3 regions of the Streptomyces sp. URMC 127 genome follow, and region 1 is predicted to be linked to each of the others. Evidence: riboswitches for the same ligand, from Rfam matches in the RefSeq annotation. Region 1 holds a riboswitch; each other region holds the start of a gene.
What was found. Region 1 has a riboswitch for cyclic di-AMP ahead of ACSNOH_RS01920 (C40 family peptidase). Riboswitches for the same ligand answer to the same signal wherever they lie in the genome.

Region 1 (5,544 bases):
GGTGATGATGTCGGGGGCGTGCCCGCCGCCGGCGCCTTCGGTGTGGTAGGCGTGGATGGAGCGGCCGGCGACGGCGGCGAGGGTGTCGCCGACGAAGCCGGCCTCGTTGAGGGTGTCGGTGTGGATGGCGAGCTGGGCGCCGCTCTCCTCGCACACGGCGAGGCAGGCGTCGATGGCGGCGGGGGTCGCCCCCCAGTCCTCGTGGATCTTGAAGCCTACGGCCCCGGCCCGCAGCTGGGCGCGCATCGAGTCGTACGAGACGGTGTTGCCCTTGCCGAGGAGGCCGATGTTGACGGGGTAGCCCTCCATCGCCTCGAACATCCGGGCGAGGTGCCAGGCGCCGGGGGTGATGGTGGTGGCCTTGCTGCCCTCGGCGGGTCCGGTGCCGCCGCCGAGCAGGGTGGTGACGCCGGAGGCGAGGGCCTCGTCGGCGGCCTGCGGGCAGATGAAGTGGACGTGGGCGTCGATGGCTCCGGCGGTGAGGATCTTGCCGTTGCCGGCGATGACCTCGGTCTCGGGGCCGATGACGAGGTCGGGGTGGACGCCGTCCATGGTGTCGGGGTTGCCGGCCTTGCCGATGCCGGTGATGCGGCCGTCGCGGATGCCGACGTCGGCCTTGACGACGCCCCAGTGGTCGAGGACGAGCGCGCCCGTGATCACGGTGTCGGGGGCGCCGTCGGCGCGGGTCGCGCGGGACTGGCCCATGGACTCGCGGATGACCTTGCCGCCGCCGAAGACGGCCTCGTCGCCGGCGTGGCCGGGTCCGCCGCTGCGGTCCTCCTCGATCTCGACGACGAGGCCGGTGTCGGCGAGGCGGACGCGGTCGCCGGCGGTGGGCCCGTAGAGGTCGGCGTAGGCGACGCGGCTGAGCTCACTCATCGAGCGGTCCCCCGCACTCGCCGCGCAGGCCCTCGACGATGCGCTTGCCGCCGATGGGCACGAGGTCGACCTGGACGGGTATGCCCGGCTCGAAGCGGACGGCGGTGCCCGCGGCGATGTCGAGGCGCTTGCCGCGGGCAGCGGCCCGGTCGAAGCGCAGGCCGGGGTTGGCCTCGGCGAAGTGGTAGTGCGAGCCGACCTGCACCGGCCGGTCGGCGGCGTTGAGCACGGTCAGCCGGGTGCGGTGCAGGCCCTGGTTGAGGGCCACGGGCGCGGCGGCGTGCAGGATCTCTCCGGGGATCATCGGTCCTGCCCCTCAGCAGATGGGATCGTGGACGGTGACGAGCTTGGTGCCGTCGGGGAAGGTGGCCTCGACCTGGACGTCGGGGATCATCTCGGGTATGCCCGCCATGACGTCGCCGCGGGTGAGCACCTTGCGTCCGGAGGACATGAGCTCGGCGACGGTGCGGCCGTCCCGGGCTCCTTCCAGGACGTGCACGGTGATCAGGGCCACCGCCTCGGGGTGGTTGAGCAGCAGGCCACGGGCCTTGCGCCGCGCGGCGACGTCGGCCGCCACATGGAGGAGCAGGCGTTCCTGCTCGTGCGGGGAGAGTTGCATGCGTCCCACCTCACTGTCGTCCCGCCCGTGTCAGGCGGGGTCCCGGCCGGCCGCGCCGGGCCGCCACCCGAGTTCAACACGGTGTTGACCTGGGGTTCTTCGGCTGATGGCCAGTGATTGCACATTAGGGCCGAAGCTTTTCCAACGCGTTAACTGACTCTTTGCGTTGTCATGGCCGGAGCCCCGCCCGCCCGCTGTCGCATGCATCTACTGGATCTTCTGGGCCGGATCATGGCCGTCCGCCCGCAGGACACGTACGGCCGGCTACGGGCAGCGCAGACCGCCGCCGTCGCCGGGCCGCGGCCGCGGCCCGGTTCGTACGCACGCACGAAGCGGGTGAACGGGAGGTGTGAACGGGCCGTGCCGACGCGGGCGGTACCGGGCTCCGGCGCACAGCGCCGGGGGCGAAGGGATCTCCGCGCCATGTGCGCCGGAGGGCCCGCGGTCCGCGCGCGAATAAACCCGGCTGCGCTCCATGGAGGATCACGGCGTAGACGGGGCGCGGTGATCGAATTGGGGCGGACGGCCGGATTGCGCCCGGCCGGGTACGAACCACCGCAGGCCAGCGCCTCAGCCGGCTTACGCGAACCCCCTCAACTCGCCCTTTGTCCAGCGGAATTGCCCAGGAGTGATCAGCCTCACATACCCCCGGTTCCGCTCGGATTCCGCACGGGGGCTGCGCCAAGATCCCTGCGACGACAAGACCCCGCCACCCCGGCGGGGCGGTCCCGGCGGACGCCGAACCCTGCCGCCGACGGGATGCCGGGTCGACTTGAGTGCAACGGCAGGGATGGAGGACCCAAGAGTGGTGGGACGACCAAGAGTAGTGCGGTCGGCCCTTGGGGTGAAGCCGTTGACGACGGCCGGGCAACCTTCGCCTGCCCGAACCCGACAGGTCATCCTTCACAGGCGGCTGACGAAGGGTTAGCGCATGGGCGCGCACAAACGTCCGTCGAAGCTGTCCAGGGCCGGTGCCGCATCGGCCCTCACTCTCGCCGCCGTCGGTGCCACGGTGCTGGCACCGGGCGGCGCGGCAGAGGCGGAGGCGTCTTCCGCCTCCACCATGGCACTGCGGATCGCGGCCTCGAAGCAGGGCTCCCCGTATCAGTGGGGGGCGACCGGACCCTACCGGTTCGACTGCTCGGGCCTCACGCTCTACTCCTTCAAGCGGGCCGGCAAATCCCTGCCCCGCACCGCCGCCCAGCAGTACAACAGCACCCGGCACATCCCGCGGTCCGCACGCGAGCGCGGCGACCTCGTCTTCTTCGTCTCCGGGCGGGGCATCTACCACGTCGGGATATACGCCGGGGACGGGAGGATCTGGCACGCGCCCAAGACGGGCGCCGTCGTCCGCCTGGAGCGGATCTGGACCAACAGCGTCCGCTACGGCCGGGTCGGCTGACCCGCCGGCACCCGGGCCCGCGGGCCCGTGACCGCCCCGAAGGGATCCCCGGCCCCCCGCACCGGTACGGGGGGCCGGGCCGGCCGGAGGGGAGCTCAGCGCTCGGCGCTGACCGGCACGGTCCAGGGGAGGGAGATCCACACGGTCTTGCCGCCGTCGGAGGTCGGGGTGAAGAACAGCCGCCCCCCGGACTCCGCGGCGAGCCAGCGGATGATCACCATGCCGCGGCCGTTGTCCTGCTGGACCGCGGCCGGCAGCCGGCGGGGGAAGCGGGGGTGGCTGTCCGTGACCCCGATGCGCAGCTGCTGGTCGCGGTCGAGGCGGACGTCGACGGTGAACGTGGGCGACTGGCCCCGGGTGTGCTGCACGGCGTTGGTGGCGAGCTCCGAGACGATCAGGCGCACGGTCTCGGCGGTGTCCGTCCCGCCCGGCAGCCCCCAGTCGGCCAGCACCTGCGCGACATAGCGTCGCGCCGAGGAGACCGAGGCGGGGGCGCTCGGCAGGGTGACGGTGGCTTCTTGGTGGTCTGCCATGGCGGTGGCCCTTTCAGCCGAGGTCCCGCCGAGGCCGGAACCCCGTGCACCGACGGTGCACGGCCACGGAAAACGGGGAGCACGCCGTGCGTCAGCGGGGGTCGTGAGCGGCCTCGTGCGGCTCTGGGCGCCAGCCTGCCACTGATAACGCCTGGGATGGGAGCGATCCCCCGAGATATGCATATATCTGTCGCTCGAAGCGGTGAACTCTGCGACGAGCGACCGTATGAGCGCGGCACACTGGGCTATTGACACTGACGTATGACAGTGACAGTGACCTAGGGGAGGGCCGATGCGGTACGGACCTGCGGTGCGCCGCCGCAAGCTGGGCGCGGAGCTGCGCCGCCAGCGCGAACTGGCCGGTCTGACGAGCCTGGAGGCCGCGCGCGCGGTGGGCTGGCACCAGTCGAAGGTCAGCCGGATCGAGACGGGCGCCAGTGGCGTGAAACCGGCGGACGTGGCCCGGCTCCTGGATGCCTACGGGGTCACCGACACCGAACTGCGCGCGCTGCTGGGGGCGTTGTGCGGGGCGGGGTCGCCCGTGCCGGGCGAGGGAGCGGGAGCCCGGCGCGGCTGGTGGTACGCCTACCGCGACCGGCTGCCGCCCGCGTACCTGGACTTCATCAGCCTGGAGTCGGAGGCCTCGCGGTTAAGCACCCTGGAGACCACCGTGGTGCCCGGCCTGCTGCAGACGCCCGACTACGCCCGCGCCGTGACCCGGGCGGCGCTGGGCGACCCCGCTCCGGAGCAGGTCGAGGAGCTGGTGCGGGTGCGCATGGCGCGGCAGGCGGTGCTCCGGGGCGAGCGGCCGCTGGAGGTGTGCGCCGTGCTGGACGAGGCGGTACTGCGCCATGAGGTGGGCGGAGCGGAGGTCATGGCCGGGCAGCTGCGGCACCTGGTGGAGACGGGATCGCTGCGCCATGTGCGGCTGCACGTCCTGCCGTTCTCCGGTGGCGGCCATATCGGCATCACCGGGCCTTTTGTTATCTTCTCATTTCCGCGCATTGCTGATCTGGATGTGGTTGTTCTCGACCACTTGACGAGTAGCCTCTACCTGGAGCGGAAAGAAGACCTCCGGGCGTACGGCGCGGCCTTCACGACGCTGCGCGAACACGCACTCTCGCACGAGGACTCACTCGCATTCATCGCCGGGATCAACGACGGCGCGTAAGGAGGCACCATGTCCGCAATGCCTCGGTACGTACCCCACCGTTCCGCCCCTGCAGCCCTTGCCCCTTCCCTTTCCTTGTTCCTGCTCCGTGGCGCCGCCTGGCGGCGCAGCAGCTACAGCACCGGATACAACAACTGCGTCGAGACGGCCGGTCCGCTCCCGGGCCGTCTCCTCGCCGTGCGCGATTCCAAGAACACCGCCGGTCCCGCCCTGCTCTTCCGTTCCGCCTCGTGGACCTGCTTCGTCGAAGGGCTGCGCGCCGGTCTGCGCTAGGACCGCCGCGGGCTCACACGGCCGGCGCGGTCCGTACGATCGCGCCGGCCGCCGCCGCCACTTCCCCGTCCGACAGGTCCGCCCGCGCGGTCAGCCGCAGCCGCGAGACGCCGTCCGGCACGGACGGCGGCCGGAAGCAGCCGACCGCGAACCCGGCCTCCCGGCAGTCCGCCGCCCACCGCACCGCCGCCTCCGGCGAGGGCGCGCGCACGGACACCACCGCCGCGTCGGGCCGCACCGCCGTAAGGCCCGCCGCCACCACCCTGCCGTGCAGCTCGGCGGCGATCTCCCGGACCCGGGCCGCCCGCTGCGGCTCGCGGCGCAGCACCGTGAGGGCCGCCAGGGCGGCGCCGGCCGCCGCCGGGGCGAGGCCGGTGTCGAAGATGAACGTCCGGGCGTTGCTCACGAGGTGCCTGATCACGCGCGCCGGGCCGAGCACCGCTCCGCCCTGGCTGCCCAGCGACTTCGACAGCGTGACCGTGGCGACGACGTCCGGCGCGCCCGCGAGCCCCGCCGCGTGCACCGCGCCGCGGCCGCCCTCGCCCAGGACGCCGAGCCCGTGGGCGTCGTCGACCAGCAGCCCCGCGCCGTGCTCGCGGCACGCCCCGGCGAGTGCGACCAGCGGCGCCGCGTCGCCGTCGACGGAGAAGACGGAGTCGGTGACGGC
Region 2 (5,544 bases), on a different contig from region 1:
GAGGCCGCGGCCGCACGTGTGCGCTCCGCGGGCGCCGAGCCGAGAACCGTGCGCCACTCGGCGGCCGAACTCGCTTCGGCCCGGCGGGCGCTCAAGGCGGACGCATCGATTCCGGGTACGGCCTGGGCGGTGGACCCGCGCCTCAACAAGGTCGTCGTCACCGCCGACAGCACCGTCACCGGCGCCCGCAAGGACCGCCTCGACAAGGCCGTCGCCCGCCTCGGCGACAAGGTCACCGTCAAGCGGACCGCGGGGGTGCTCCGCCCCTTCATCGCGGGCGGCGACGCGATCTGGGGCAGCGGCGTGCGCTGTTCGCTGGGCTTCAACATCACCAAGGGCGGCAAGCCGTACTTCCTCACGGCGGGACACTGCGGCAACGCCTCGCGCAGCTGGTCCGCCACGCAAGGCGGCGCCCAGATCGGCGTGACCGAGAGCTCGTCCTTCCCCGGCCACGACTACGCGCTCGTGCGCTACACGTCGAACATCGCCCACCCCAGCGCCGTGAACCTCTACAACGGCCGCACGCAGAACATCAGCAAGGCCGGCGAAGCGACCGTCGGCGAGACGGTGCAGCGCAGCGGCAGCACGACCGGCGTGCACGACGGCCAGGTCACCGCGCTCGACGTGACCGTCAACTACGAGGAGGGCGCGGTCGAAGGCATGATCGGCACGTCGGTCTGCGCCGAGCCGGGCGACAGCGGCGGCGCGCTCTTCGACGGTGACACCGCCCTCGGCCTCACCTCGGGCGGCAGCGGCGACTGCTCCTCCGGCGGCGAGACGTTCTTCCAGCCCGTTCCGGCGGCCCTGCAGGCGTACGGGGCACAGCTGCCGTGACGCACTCCTCCGGGGACCCGAGACGGGATCCCCGGAGGCTTCCGGGCCGGGGTAGGGTCGCCCCGGCCCGGTCTACTGTGCGGGCCGGTCACCGGTCAGTTGACGTCAGTTGACGCGGCCGTACCAGACGCTGCTGGACCAGATCTTCTCGAGCCGCACCGACGTGCCGGGCTTGGGCGAGTGCCAGATCTTGTTGTTACCCGCGTAGATGCCGACGTGGTAGACGTTGCGGCCCGAGTGGAAGAAGACCAGGTCGCCCGCCTGGCGGGAGCCGGCGGAGATGTGCCGGGTCTTGTTGTACTGGTCGGCCGCGGTGCGCGGCAGGTTCTTGCCGACCTTCTTGAAGGAGTAGAGCGTGAGGCCCGAGCAGTCGAACCGGTTGGGGCCGGCGGCGCCGTACTGGTAGGGGGAGCCCTGCTTGGAGGCCGCGACCTTCAGGGCCGCGGCGCCCGGGGTGGCCGCACTCGCCTCCGCCGCCATGCCGGGAAGCAGCATGGACGCGGTCACGGTGGCCGCGGTGACCACGGAGGCGGCACCGGCGCGGGACACGAGCGTGGATATGCCGGAGAACGCAGACATGCCAAAACCCTTCGTCATCCGCCTGCGAAAGATGACCTGTCGGGTTCGGGCTGTCGAAGTTGCCCGGCCATCCGAATTGCCTTCGTTGGCTTCACCCCAAGGACCACCGCCATCGTGGTCCGCCGTGCTCGGGTCTCCCGCTCCTGCCGATCCATTCTTCTGCTCCGCACCCGGTACGGCGGCAGGACTCGGCGTCCGCCCGGGTCGCCCGCCTCGGTGACGGGATCTTGTTGTTCGATGCACGATCCTGCATCACGGACCGCCGGAATTCGGAGCCGAAAGGGGCTTCTGTGAACTTCTTCACTTCGCGGCGCCCCGTGGAACCGGGGTGTTACCCGGCATCACGAGTGGCGGGAAATCCCGTTTATCAAAAGGGGGTTGAAGAACTGATTCGAGTCACGCCGGCCGGCGGCGAAGGGCGAGGTCGGCGGGGTCCGGGCAGGGCGTCTTTGCGTCAGAAAGGCGGAGCGGCACGGTCCGTGCGGTTCGCCGCAAGGGCCGGAGGGTAGCCCTACGGCATGCTCACCCTAGGGATCGAGGAGGAGTATCTTCTGCTCGACCCGGCCACCGCACTGCCGGTTCCCCTGGCCGACGAGGTCCGGGCGGCGGTCGACCTGGATCCGGTCGTGAACGAGCGGGAGATTCAGGCGGAGCTGTTGCAGGCCCAGGTGGAAGTTGCCACTCCGGTCTGCTCCGATCTCGCCGAAGCCGGCCGCCATCTGCTGCGGCTGCGCCACGCGGTGAGCTCCGCCGCCAAGCGGTCCGGCTGCCGGATCGCCGCCTGCGGTACTGCGCCGTGCTCGGGCCCCGAGCCCATCCCCGTCACCGGCAATCCGCGCTATCTGGCGATGCGGAAGCGTGCCGCCCAGCTCGTGGACGAGCAGTTCGTCCACGGGATGCACGTCCACGTCGCCATCCCCGACCGCGAGACGGGCGTCGCGGTCCTCAACCGGGTGCGGCCCTGGCTGCCCGTCCTCGTCGCCATGGCGGGCAACTCCCCGCTGTGGAACGGCCAGGACACCGGCTTCTCCAGCTGGCGGACGGTGGTCTACAGCCGCTGGCCGGTCAGCGGCCCGCCCCCCTACTTCCACGGCCTCGCGGACTACGAGGAGCGCATCGAGGCGCTGCTCACGGCCGGGGCGATCGCGGACCGGGGCCAGCTATACTGGCAGGCGCGGCTCTCGGACCGCTATCCCACGATCGAAGTCCGCTGCCTGGACGTGCAGTTGCGGGCCGACGACTCCGTCATGTTCGCCGGCATCGTCCGCGCCCTGGTCGCCACCGCCATCCGCGACGAGAAGGCCGGGCGGCCCCCGACGCCCTGCCTGCCGGAGCTGCTCGCCGCCGCGAACTGGCACGCCGCCCGGCACGGCCTCGACGGGATGCTCGTGGACCCCGCCGGCCGGTGCCGGGGCGCGGACGAGGTGGTCCGCTCCCTCCTCGTCCACATAGGGCAGTCCCTGGAGGAGTCGGGCGACACGCGGCAGGTGAGCTCGCTCGTGCACCGGCTGCTGCGCCGCGGCACGCCGGCCGACCGGCAGCGCCGGGCGCTGGCCACGGACGGGCTGAAGGCGGTGACGGAGCTGATAACGGAGCCGTAGCGGGTGAGAAGCGCGGCGGTCCGGAAGGGCGGCGGTTCAGAAGTGCGGGTCTCCCACGACCCGCCCGCCCAGGGCCCGTCCCGTGTCCGGGAGGTGACGCCACCGCCTCGTCAGCAGGAGGGCCGCCAAGCCCAGGTAGACGTAGGTCAGCACCTCCCGGGCGTACTCGCCGGGAAGCGCGAACTGCACCGCGAAGAGGACGAAGAGGGCTGCGGCCTCCCACCGGACGAAGCGCAGGTCCAGCAGGACGACGACCGCCAGGACGGTCTGTGCGGCCGTCAGCGCGACCTCGTCGACCTGGCGGGTGACCAGTGGCAGGGCCGCCCCTCCCCCGCCGAGCGCGTGGGCGAGGGGCAAGCAGCCGACCAGCAGCGTCCACTGGTTGACCTTGCTGGAGAGCAGCGCGCCGAGCCCGTCCCCGGCCCGCGCGCGCCACGCGAAGACCACGGCGACGATCAGCTCCGGCGCCTCCGAGGCGAGCGGGGCGAGCCACTGCACGAGGACGAAGCGGTCGATGCCGAGCGAAGCGCCCGCCTCCACCAGGCCGTTCGCGAACGGCTCCGCGCAAGCGAAGACGACCGCCGCGGCGCCCGCGAACAGCACGGCCGTGACGGTGCGCCGGCCGGCCCGGGGCAGCAGGGCGAGCCTGGCCGGGACTCCGACGAGCTCCTCCATCTCGCCCGAGCCGCACTTGCCGATCCGGTAGAGGTAGCAGCCGTACCAGGGGATGAGCACGGCAGGTACGTACCAGCCGATCTCCCGGGTGAGCGGCATGACGAAGGCGACGACGGCGGCCACGGCGAGGAAGGCCACGTCGATCCGGCGGTGCGGCTCCAGCACGACCGGCCCCGGGGCGGCGCCCCGGCGGCGCCGGGACAGGGCGGCGGCCAGCGCGACGAGCGGCCAGCCGATGCCCACCAGCAGGCGGTTGGCGCCAGTCATGTTGGCCGCCGCGTAGGCGGCGTAGGAGGGATCGGATCCGGCCGCGTAGGCGAAGTAGAGGTCGACGGCGTACTCGGGCAGCACCGCGATGAACGCCAGCAGCGCCAGCGCGAGCGCCCCGGCCATGTCCACCCGCGCGGTCTCCGCGGCCCACATCAGCAGCAGCGCCGCGGCCAGCACGCCGACCCCGAAAACGCCAACAGCCGGCCCGGGCGCGAGCTCAGCGCCACTCAACCGCACCACAACAGCGGGTAGAGCCCCGCCACAGGCCACGGCGATCCGCGCAAGACTCGCGCCCACGGAGGGCGGCGCTGAACCCGACGCCGCAGCCTCACCCATAGCCGACTCCTTCCGCGCCGCACGTGTCCCTGCCGATCTACCAGCAGCAACCCGCAAAGGGTCACGGACAGCCCGAAGCGACGCCGGGCACCCCCCATTCAGCCGATCCCAGAAAATGGACACGGGCAGCTGTCACGATCCATGCCGGCCTTCGAAGCCCCATGATCCTGACCATCCGGATCCGCGAGCCCATGCCGGGCCGTGAGCCGGCACTCGCTATACCGGATCGCGAAGCCTCTCAAGAGGGCCCTGCGGCGCTGTCAGTCCGTCGAACTGCGGGATGAATGACTCCGCATCGACGTAGATCAGAGTTTCATACTGCTCGAACCCCTCTTCCAGAGGCTCACCGTCGGGGGCCAACAGAGAAACAACCTTGATCCGCGCTTCAGCGGCCCTGGCAAGCCAGTAGACCCCCAGGTAGTCACTCTCACGTTCCTGAAAATCGCAATTCAATACCTCTGCGATTATCCGCGCCGTCTGGTGCACGTCGGCCTCTCGCACGCCGTAGAGCGAGTGCTTCATCTCTTCTCCTTTTCCATTCGCTGGTCATTCCTCCATGCTGATTCATCAACCACAACCACAGCCACGTGCCAAAATGCTGGGCCCCCTCGCCGTTGCCGCGTCGATGCTGTTGTAGATCATGAAATGAACCTCACGACCACCAGCCATGTCCTGGAGCTTGCTCTGCATACCGGACAAACCGAGCGCATCGAGGTTGGCAGTCGACAGGGGACCCGTTCGCGTGCCCCGCGAGCGCAGCCCGATACCGAGCTCCTTCGCCCGGTTGAAGATCGCTTCCCCTCCCAGCGCGATATCGAAATCGCTATGGGCGCCAAAAGGCTTCCCACTCTTGAACCCGACGCCCGTTACAGAACTCCCCTGAAACGCCGCCTTGGTTCCACCATGGCCGGCTGCCGTCAACCCATCGTCAAGGACGTTGACGAAACTGTTGTAGTCGCCGACGCCACCAAAACCGAGAGGCTTATTACAGTTGTGTACCAGAAGGGGCGTGGCACCCGCCCGCACATAGTATGTATGAACCCCACCGACCGTCAGGTCATACGTCCGCTGCTGCTTGCGGAAGTGACGTACCGCCAGTACCGAGACCGAGTCGCCCTTGTCCGTGCGGAGTTCCGCGCCCGGGCGGAGGCTGCCGGCGTCGGTCCAGCGGCGTTCCTTTGTCACCCAGAAGGGGTGGGTGTCGGTCGCGACGACGGACGCTTCGCCGTCGGGGGTTCTCACCGTCAGG
Region 3 (5,544 bases), on a different contig from region 1:
TACGGCGCTGCCGGGGTCGGGCGCCGGCAGGGCGGGCAGCACGGCGATCCCGTACCGGGCGAGGAGCCGCTGCGTGTCGGGCGCCGAGAGGGTGACCGCACGGGGCCCCTCGGGCGGCGGCGCGAGGACGGCGCCGTGGGCCTCCAGGAGCACTTCGATGTCCGCGGCGGCGCCCGCCTCGTCGATGTCGTCGTACTCGGGGACGCGCCCCGGCTCGGCGGCGAGCCGCCGCCAGCGTGCGTACCGCGCGGCCTCGGCGAGAGCCCGTACGGCCCGCTCGGCGGCGGGGTAGGCGGGGATCCGCACCGCAGCTCCCCCGCCGTCGCCGGCGCCCGGCGGCTCCGCAAGGGCCTCCGCAAGCCCCGGGATCTCCAGGTGCACGACCGTCACCGGCTTGCCGGCCGGCGCGGCCGCGACCGCCTCCCGCAGCGCCCCGGCGAGGTCCGCCGCGGAGGCGTCCCCGACCCACGGGATGGCGGTGACGACGACGGCGTCGCACTCCTCGTCCGCGAGGGCCCCGGCCAGCGCCCGGCGGAAGTCGGCGGGCTGGGCGCCGGTGGTCAGGTCGTACGGCGGCTGGGGCCGCAGGCCGTCCGTGAGGCAGGCGTCGTAGGTGAGCAGGGCGAGGGACTCGGAGTTGCCGAGGATGGCGACGCGCGGGCCCGCGGGCAGCGGCTGGGAGGCGAGGAGCAGCCCCGTGTCGGCGAGCTCGGTGACCGTGTCGACGCGGATGACGCCGGCCTGCCGGAGCAGGTCGGAGACGGTGGCGTCGGGGATCCGGGTGGTCGGCACGGCGTGCCCGGTGGGCGCGGCGCCGCCGTGCCGGGCGCCCTTGACGACGACGACCGGCTTGCGGGCGGCGGTGCGCCGCGCGAGCCGCGTGAACTTGCGGGGGTTGCCGATGGACTCCAGGTACATGAGCACGAGGTCGGTGTCGGGGTCGTCGTGCCAGTACTGCAGGAAGTCGTTGCCGGAGACGTCCGCGCGGTTGCCGGCGGAGACGAAGGAGGAGATGCCGACGAGCCCGGCGGCGCGCCGGTGCAGCCCGGACAGCAGGGCGATGCCGATGGCGCCGGACTGGCTGAAGAGCCCTATCCGCCCGGCGGCGGGCAGCTCGGGCGAGAGGGAGGCGTTGAGGCGGACGCCGGCGGCGGTGTTGATGAGCCCGAAGGCGTTGGGCCCGATGATGCGCATCCCGTACGAGCGGGCCTGGCGCACCAGCTCGCGCTGCCGGTGGCGCCCGTCGGCGCCGCTCTCGCCGTACCCCGCGGAGAGGACGACGAGCCCCTGGACGCCGTGCTCGCCGCACTCGGCGACGACGGAGGGCACCTGATCGGCGGGCACGGCGACGACTGCGAGGTCGACGGGCCCGGAGATGCCGAGGACGGAGCGGTGGGCGGGCACCCCCTCCGGTTCGAGCCGGGCGGCGTCCTCGGGGAAGGCGTGGTTGACGGCGTGCACCTGCCCGGTGAAGCCTCCGGCGAGCAGATTGCGCAGGACGGTGCGCCCCATGCCGCCGGGGGCCCGGCCGGTGCCGATCACGGCGACGGAGCCGGGCGCGATCAGCCGCTGGACCGAGCGGGCCTCGGCGCGCTGCTCGCGGGCCCGCTGGACGGCGAGGGAGCGGTCGGTGGGCTCCAGGTCGAGCTGGAGGCGGACGACGCCGTCCTCGAAGCTGCGCTTCTGGGTGTAGCCCGCGTCCGTGAACACCTTGATCATTTTGGTGTTGGCGGGCAGCACCTCCGCGGTGAAGCGCCGGATGCCGCGCTCGCGGGCCACGGCCGCGATGTGCTCCAGGAGGGCGGAGGCGACGCCGCGGCCCTGGTGGGCGTCCTGCACGAGGAAGGCGACCTCGGCCTCGTCGGCCGGCGCGGACGCCGGCATGCCGCGGCCGTCGATGCGGTCGTAGCGGACGGTGGCGATGAAGTCGCCGCCGACCGTGGCGGCGAGGCCGACCCGGTCCACGTAGTCGTGATGGGTGAAGCGGTGCACGTCCCGGTCGGAGAGGCGGGGGTAGGGGGCGAAGAAGCGGTAGTACTTCGACTCGTCCGACACCTGCTCGTAGAAGCTCACCAGCCGCTGCGCGTCGCCGGGCGCGATGGGGCGCAGGTGGGCGGTGCCGCCGTCGCGCAGGACGACGTCGGCTTCCCAGTGGGCGGGGTACGCGTGCTCGTGCCCGGGTTGCGCCGGCGTCGTCTGCATGGGGCCAGCGTAAGGCCGGGCACCGACAACGAGGGCGCGGCGCCGGAGCACTCCCGGCACCGTGCGACACTGGTCTAGACAACCCCTACGACTTGAAGGGCAACACCATGGCTGAGCGCCGCGTCACCGTCGGCTGGGCCGAGGGCCTGCACGCCCGTCCCGCGTCGATCTTCGTCCGTGCGGCGACCGCCGCCGGCGTCCCCATGACGATCGCCAAGGCCGACGGCACCCCGGTCAACGCCGGCTCCATGCTGGCCGTGCTGGGCCTGGGCGCCCAGGGCGGCGAGGAGATCGTCCTGGCGAGCGACGCCGAGGGTGCCGAGGCCGCTCTGGACCGCCTGGCGAAGCTGGTCGCCGAGGGTCTTGAGGAGCTTCCGGAGACCGTCTGACGCGACGGGACCGCACGCGGCGGGGCCGCGGCAGCCGAGAGAGGCCGCCGCGGCCCCGTTGTCGTTCCCGGGTGAAATCCATGGCATTTCCGCCGCACCGGCAGGCCATTCCATAGGAATGAGACGGCCGGAGAACATTTCCTTCGGTAACTCCGGAACTCCGCCACTAATACGCGGATACGCGCGGCGCGCTTAAGAACCGGCGATCACCGTTCTCGCGGCCGGCTCCCTATTCCGGGCGCCCGCGCCCCCCGTCCGCGCCGCCGGCACGGAGCGCCGCAGCCGGAATTCCCCGGGCGCCCGGTCCGCACGGGCGGCCGCGAGGGCGCGGGCCCGCTCGGCGTCACCGCGGGCGACGGCGTCCACGAGGGCACCGAGCAGTTCCCAGGTGTCGACCGGCCGCACCGGCGGCTCCGCCGCGTACACCCAGGCGATCTTGAGCCGCAGCTGGGTGAGCAGCCCCGCGATGCTGGGGCTGCCGGACGCCTGGGCGAGCGTCTCGTCGAACCAGTCCCCCAGCGGCCGCAGCTCGCCCGTACGGCCGCCGCGCGCCCGCTCCTGGCCCAGCCTGACCAGCCCCCGCAGCACCTTCAGGTGCGCCTCCGTACGGCGCTGCGCGGCGCGCGCGGCGCCCAGCGGCTCCAGCAGGGCGCGCACCTCCAGCAGATCCGCCGCCTCCTGCTCGGTGGGCTCGGCGACGCACGCCCCGGCGTGCCGCCGGGTGGTCACGAACCCCTCCGAGGCGAGGGTGCGCAGCGCCTCGCGCACGGGCACGCGCGAGACGCCGTAGCGGCGCGCGAGGACCTCCTCGGTGAGCCGGCTGCCGGGCGGAAACGTGCCGGAAACAATGTCGTCACGAATCGCCGTGCACACGGCGTGCGCGGAAATGCGCCGGCTCTCCTGCGCCGCTGATCCCTCACTGTTCACGTACGGCCCCGCATGGGTGAACCTCCGCATAACCCCCGCGAAACGCGGCCGATTGACGTTTGTTCAGCGACTCTATTGCAGTGGCCCGCGATTTCCGACGGCGCACGGGAAGTCATCGATATGTTTTGGCCAACACGGGCCGGCCGGGAGCGGGAGCACGGGGCAGTCCGGGTACGGCGAAGGCCCCGGCCGGTGGGCCGGGGCCTTGTCAGGCGATCTCGTCGGGCGACGGGGCGCGCGGGGCGCCGCCGTCCGCGGTGTGTCAGAGGGAGACGCCGTGCTCCGCGAGGTAGGCGACGGGGTCGATGTCGGTGCCGTAGACGGCGCCCGTGCGGGCCTCGAAGTGCAGGTGCGGGCCGGTGACGTTGCCCGTGGCGCCGGAGAGGCCGATCTGCTGGCCGGCGGTGACGCTCTGGCCGACGGAGACGTCGATGGACGACAGGTGGCCGTACTGCGTGTAGGTGCCGTCGTTGTGCTTGATGACGACGTTGTTGCCGTAGGCGCCGCCCCAGCCGGCCTCGACGATGGTGCCCGCGCCGACGGCCTGGACCGAGGTGCCGGTCGCGGCGTGCATGTCGATGCCGGTGTGGCTGCCGGAGGACCACAGGCCGCTGGAGGCCTTGTAGGACGTGGAGACGTACGAGCCGGCGATCGGCGAGACGAAGGTGTTCAGGCGCTTGCGCTCCTGCTCGCGGGCGACGCGCTCCTTCTCCTTGCGCTCGGCCTCGGCCTTGCGCTTGGCCTCGTCGTCGGCCTTCTTGACGTCGGCGGCCTGCTGCTTGGCGGCGGCCTCGGCCTCCTGCACGGCGGTGGACTCGGCGGCGGAGCTGCTGAGGACCTGGGCCTGCTCGCCGATGCGGCCGGCGGTGTCCTCGCCGATGACGACGGCCTGGGTCAGGCCGGTGTCCTCGGTGGGACGGTGGGTGTCGTCGGGAGTGGCGGCCAGCGCCGGGGCGGCGAAGCCCGCGACCACACCGGTGGCGGCGAGGGTGGCTATGCCCGCCGCGTTCGCGCTGACGCGAACGGCGCGGCTCGGCTTGCGGTGCTTCCCGGTGGCACGAGTGAACGCCATGGGTGAGGCTGGTCCTTTCCTTCCCTCTCGCCTACCGGGTTAGCTGACGGGTTCGGAGCAGGAAGGTCTCCTACGGCTCCCTCCGGAAAGGGACCCGATTCACCCCAGGGACACTTGGGTCCCCGGCTCCCCTGGCTCGCGCCGTACGGGGACTCGGCGATGACTGCCCGGGCCGCGGATGCGACGCACATCTGACGGACAGACGCTTCGACGCTAGACGCCGTCACTTTCGATCGGCAAACAGAAGCCACGTTTTGTGTCCCACGCCACAGCACAGACGTGCAACCACTCCGCTAAACCGGACATTTGGCGGGCACACGCGCCTCTCGGGCGCGCGTGCCCGCCGGTTGACGGCGGGTCGGCGGGGCGGCCCGCCGCCGGGGCTCAGCCCGTGATCACGGTCACGTCGCCGATGCCGAGGGCCCGGACGGGCTCCTCGATCTGCGCGGCGTCACCGACGAGCACCGTCACCAGCCGGTCGACCGGGAAGGCGTTGACGACGGCGGCCGTGGCCTCCACCGTGCCCGTCGCGGCCAGGCGCTCGTACAGCCGCGCCTGGAAGTCGTCGGGGAGGTGCTGCTCGACCTGGTCGGCGAGCGTCCCGGCGACGGCCGCGGCCGTCTCGTACTTGAGCGGGGCGACGCCGACGAGGTTCTGCACGGCGGCGTCGCGCTCCTCGTCCGTCAGGCCCTCGGCGGCGAGGGTGCGCAGCACCGTCCACAGGTCCTGCAGGGCGGGGCCGGTGGAGGCGGTGTCCACGGAACCGCTGATGGCCAGCATGGCCGCGCCGGTGCCCTCCGGGGAGGACAGCAGTACCTGGCCGAAGGCCCGGACGCCGTAGGTGTATCCCTTCTCCTCGCGCAGGACGCGGTCCAGGCGGGAGGTGAGGGTGCCGCCCAGGCAGTACGTGCCGACGGACTGGGCGGGCCACACCGCGTCGTGCCGGTCGGCGCC

Region 2: another riboswitch for cyclic di-AMP. It lies ahead of ACSNOH_RS12760 (C40 family peptidase); the one in region 1 lies ahead of ACSNOH_RS01920 (C40 family peptidase).
Region 3: another riboswitch for cyclic di-AMP. It lies ahead of ACSNOH_RS29965 (M23 family metallopeptidase); the one in region 1 lies ahead of ACSNOH_RS01920 (C40 family peptidase).

What each region holds. Positions count from the first base shown of each region.
Region 1 covers NZ_JBPQTW010000003.1:68,093-73,636, reverse strand. The annotation lists gene ACSNOH_RS01935 (urease subunit alpha) at 1-879, opposite strand, end outside; gene ACSNOH_RS01930 (urease subunit beta) at 872-1,183, opposite strand; gene ACSNOH_RS01925 (urease subunit gamma) at 1,196-1,498, opposite strand; cyclic di-AMP (ydaO/yuaA leader) riboswitch at 2,249-2,425, shown strand; gene ACSNOH_RS01920 (C40 family peptidase) at 2,430-2,900, shown strand; gene ACSNOH_RS01915 (ATP-binding protein) at 2,996-3,433, opposite strand; gene ACSNOH_RS01910 (helix-turn-helix domain-containing protein) at 3,726-4,604, shown strand; gene ACSNOH_RS01905 (DUF397 domain-containing protein) at 4,614-4,877, shown strand; gene ACSNOH_RS01900 (8-amino-7-oxononanoate synthase) at 4,891-5,544, opposite strand, start outside.
Region 2 covers NZ_JBPQTW010000043.1:16,399-21,942, reverse strand. The annotation lists gene ACSNOH_RS12765 (S1 family peptidase) at 1-834, shown strand, start outside; gene ACSNOH_RS12760 (C40 family peptidase) at 940-1,413, opposite strand; cyclic di-AMP (ydaO/yuaA leader) riboswitch at 1,418-1,599, opposite strand; gene ACSNOH_RS12755 (carboxylate-amine ligase) at 1,932-3,014, shown strand; gene ACSNOH_RS12750 (hypothetical protein) at 3,051-4,190, opposite strand; gene ACSNOH_RS12745 (hypothetical protein) at 4,512-4,817, opposite strand; gene ACSNOH_RS12740 (RHS repeat-associated core domain-containing protein) at 4,863-5,544, opposite strand, start outside.
Region 3 covers NZ_JBPQTW010000234.1:761-6,304, reverse strand. The annotation lists gene ACSNOH_RS29980 (bifunctional acetate--CoA ligase family protein/GNAT family N-acetyltransferase) at 1-2,202, opposite strand, end outside; gene ACSNOH_RS29975 (HPr family phosphocarrier protein) at 2,310-2,591, shown strand; gene ACSNOH_RS29970 (GntR family transcriptional regulator) at 2,784-3,464, opposite strand; gene ACSNOH_RS29965 (M23 family metallopeptidase) at 3,781-4,590, opposite strand; cyclic di-AMP (ydaO/yuaA leader) riboswitch at 4,604-4,759, opposite strand; partial or broken gene ACSNOH_RS29960 (M16 family metallopeptidase) at 4,975-5,544, opposite strand, start outside.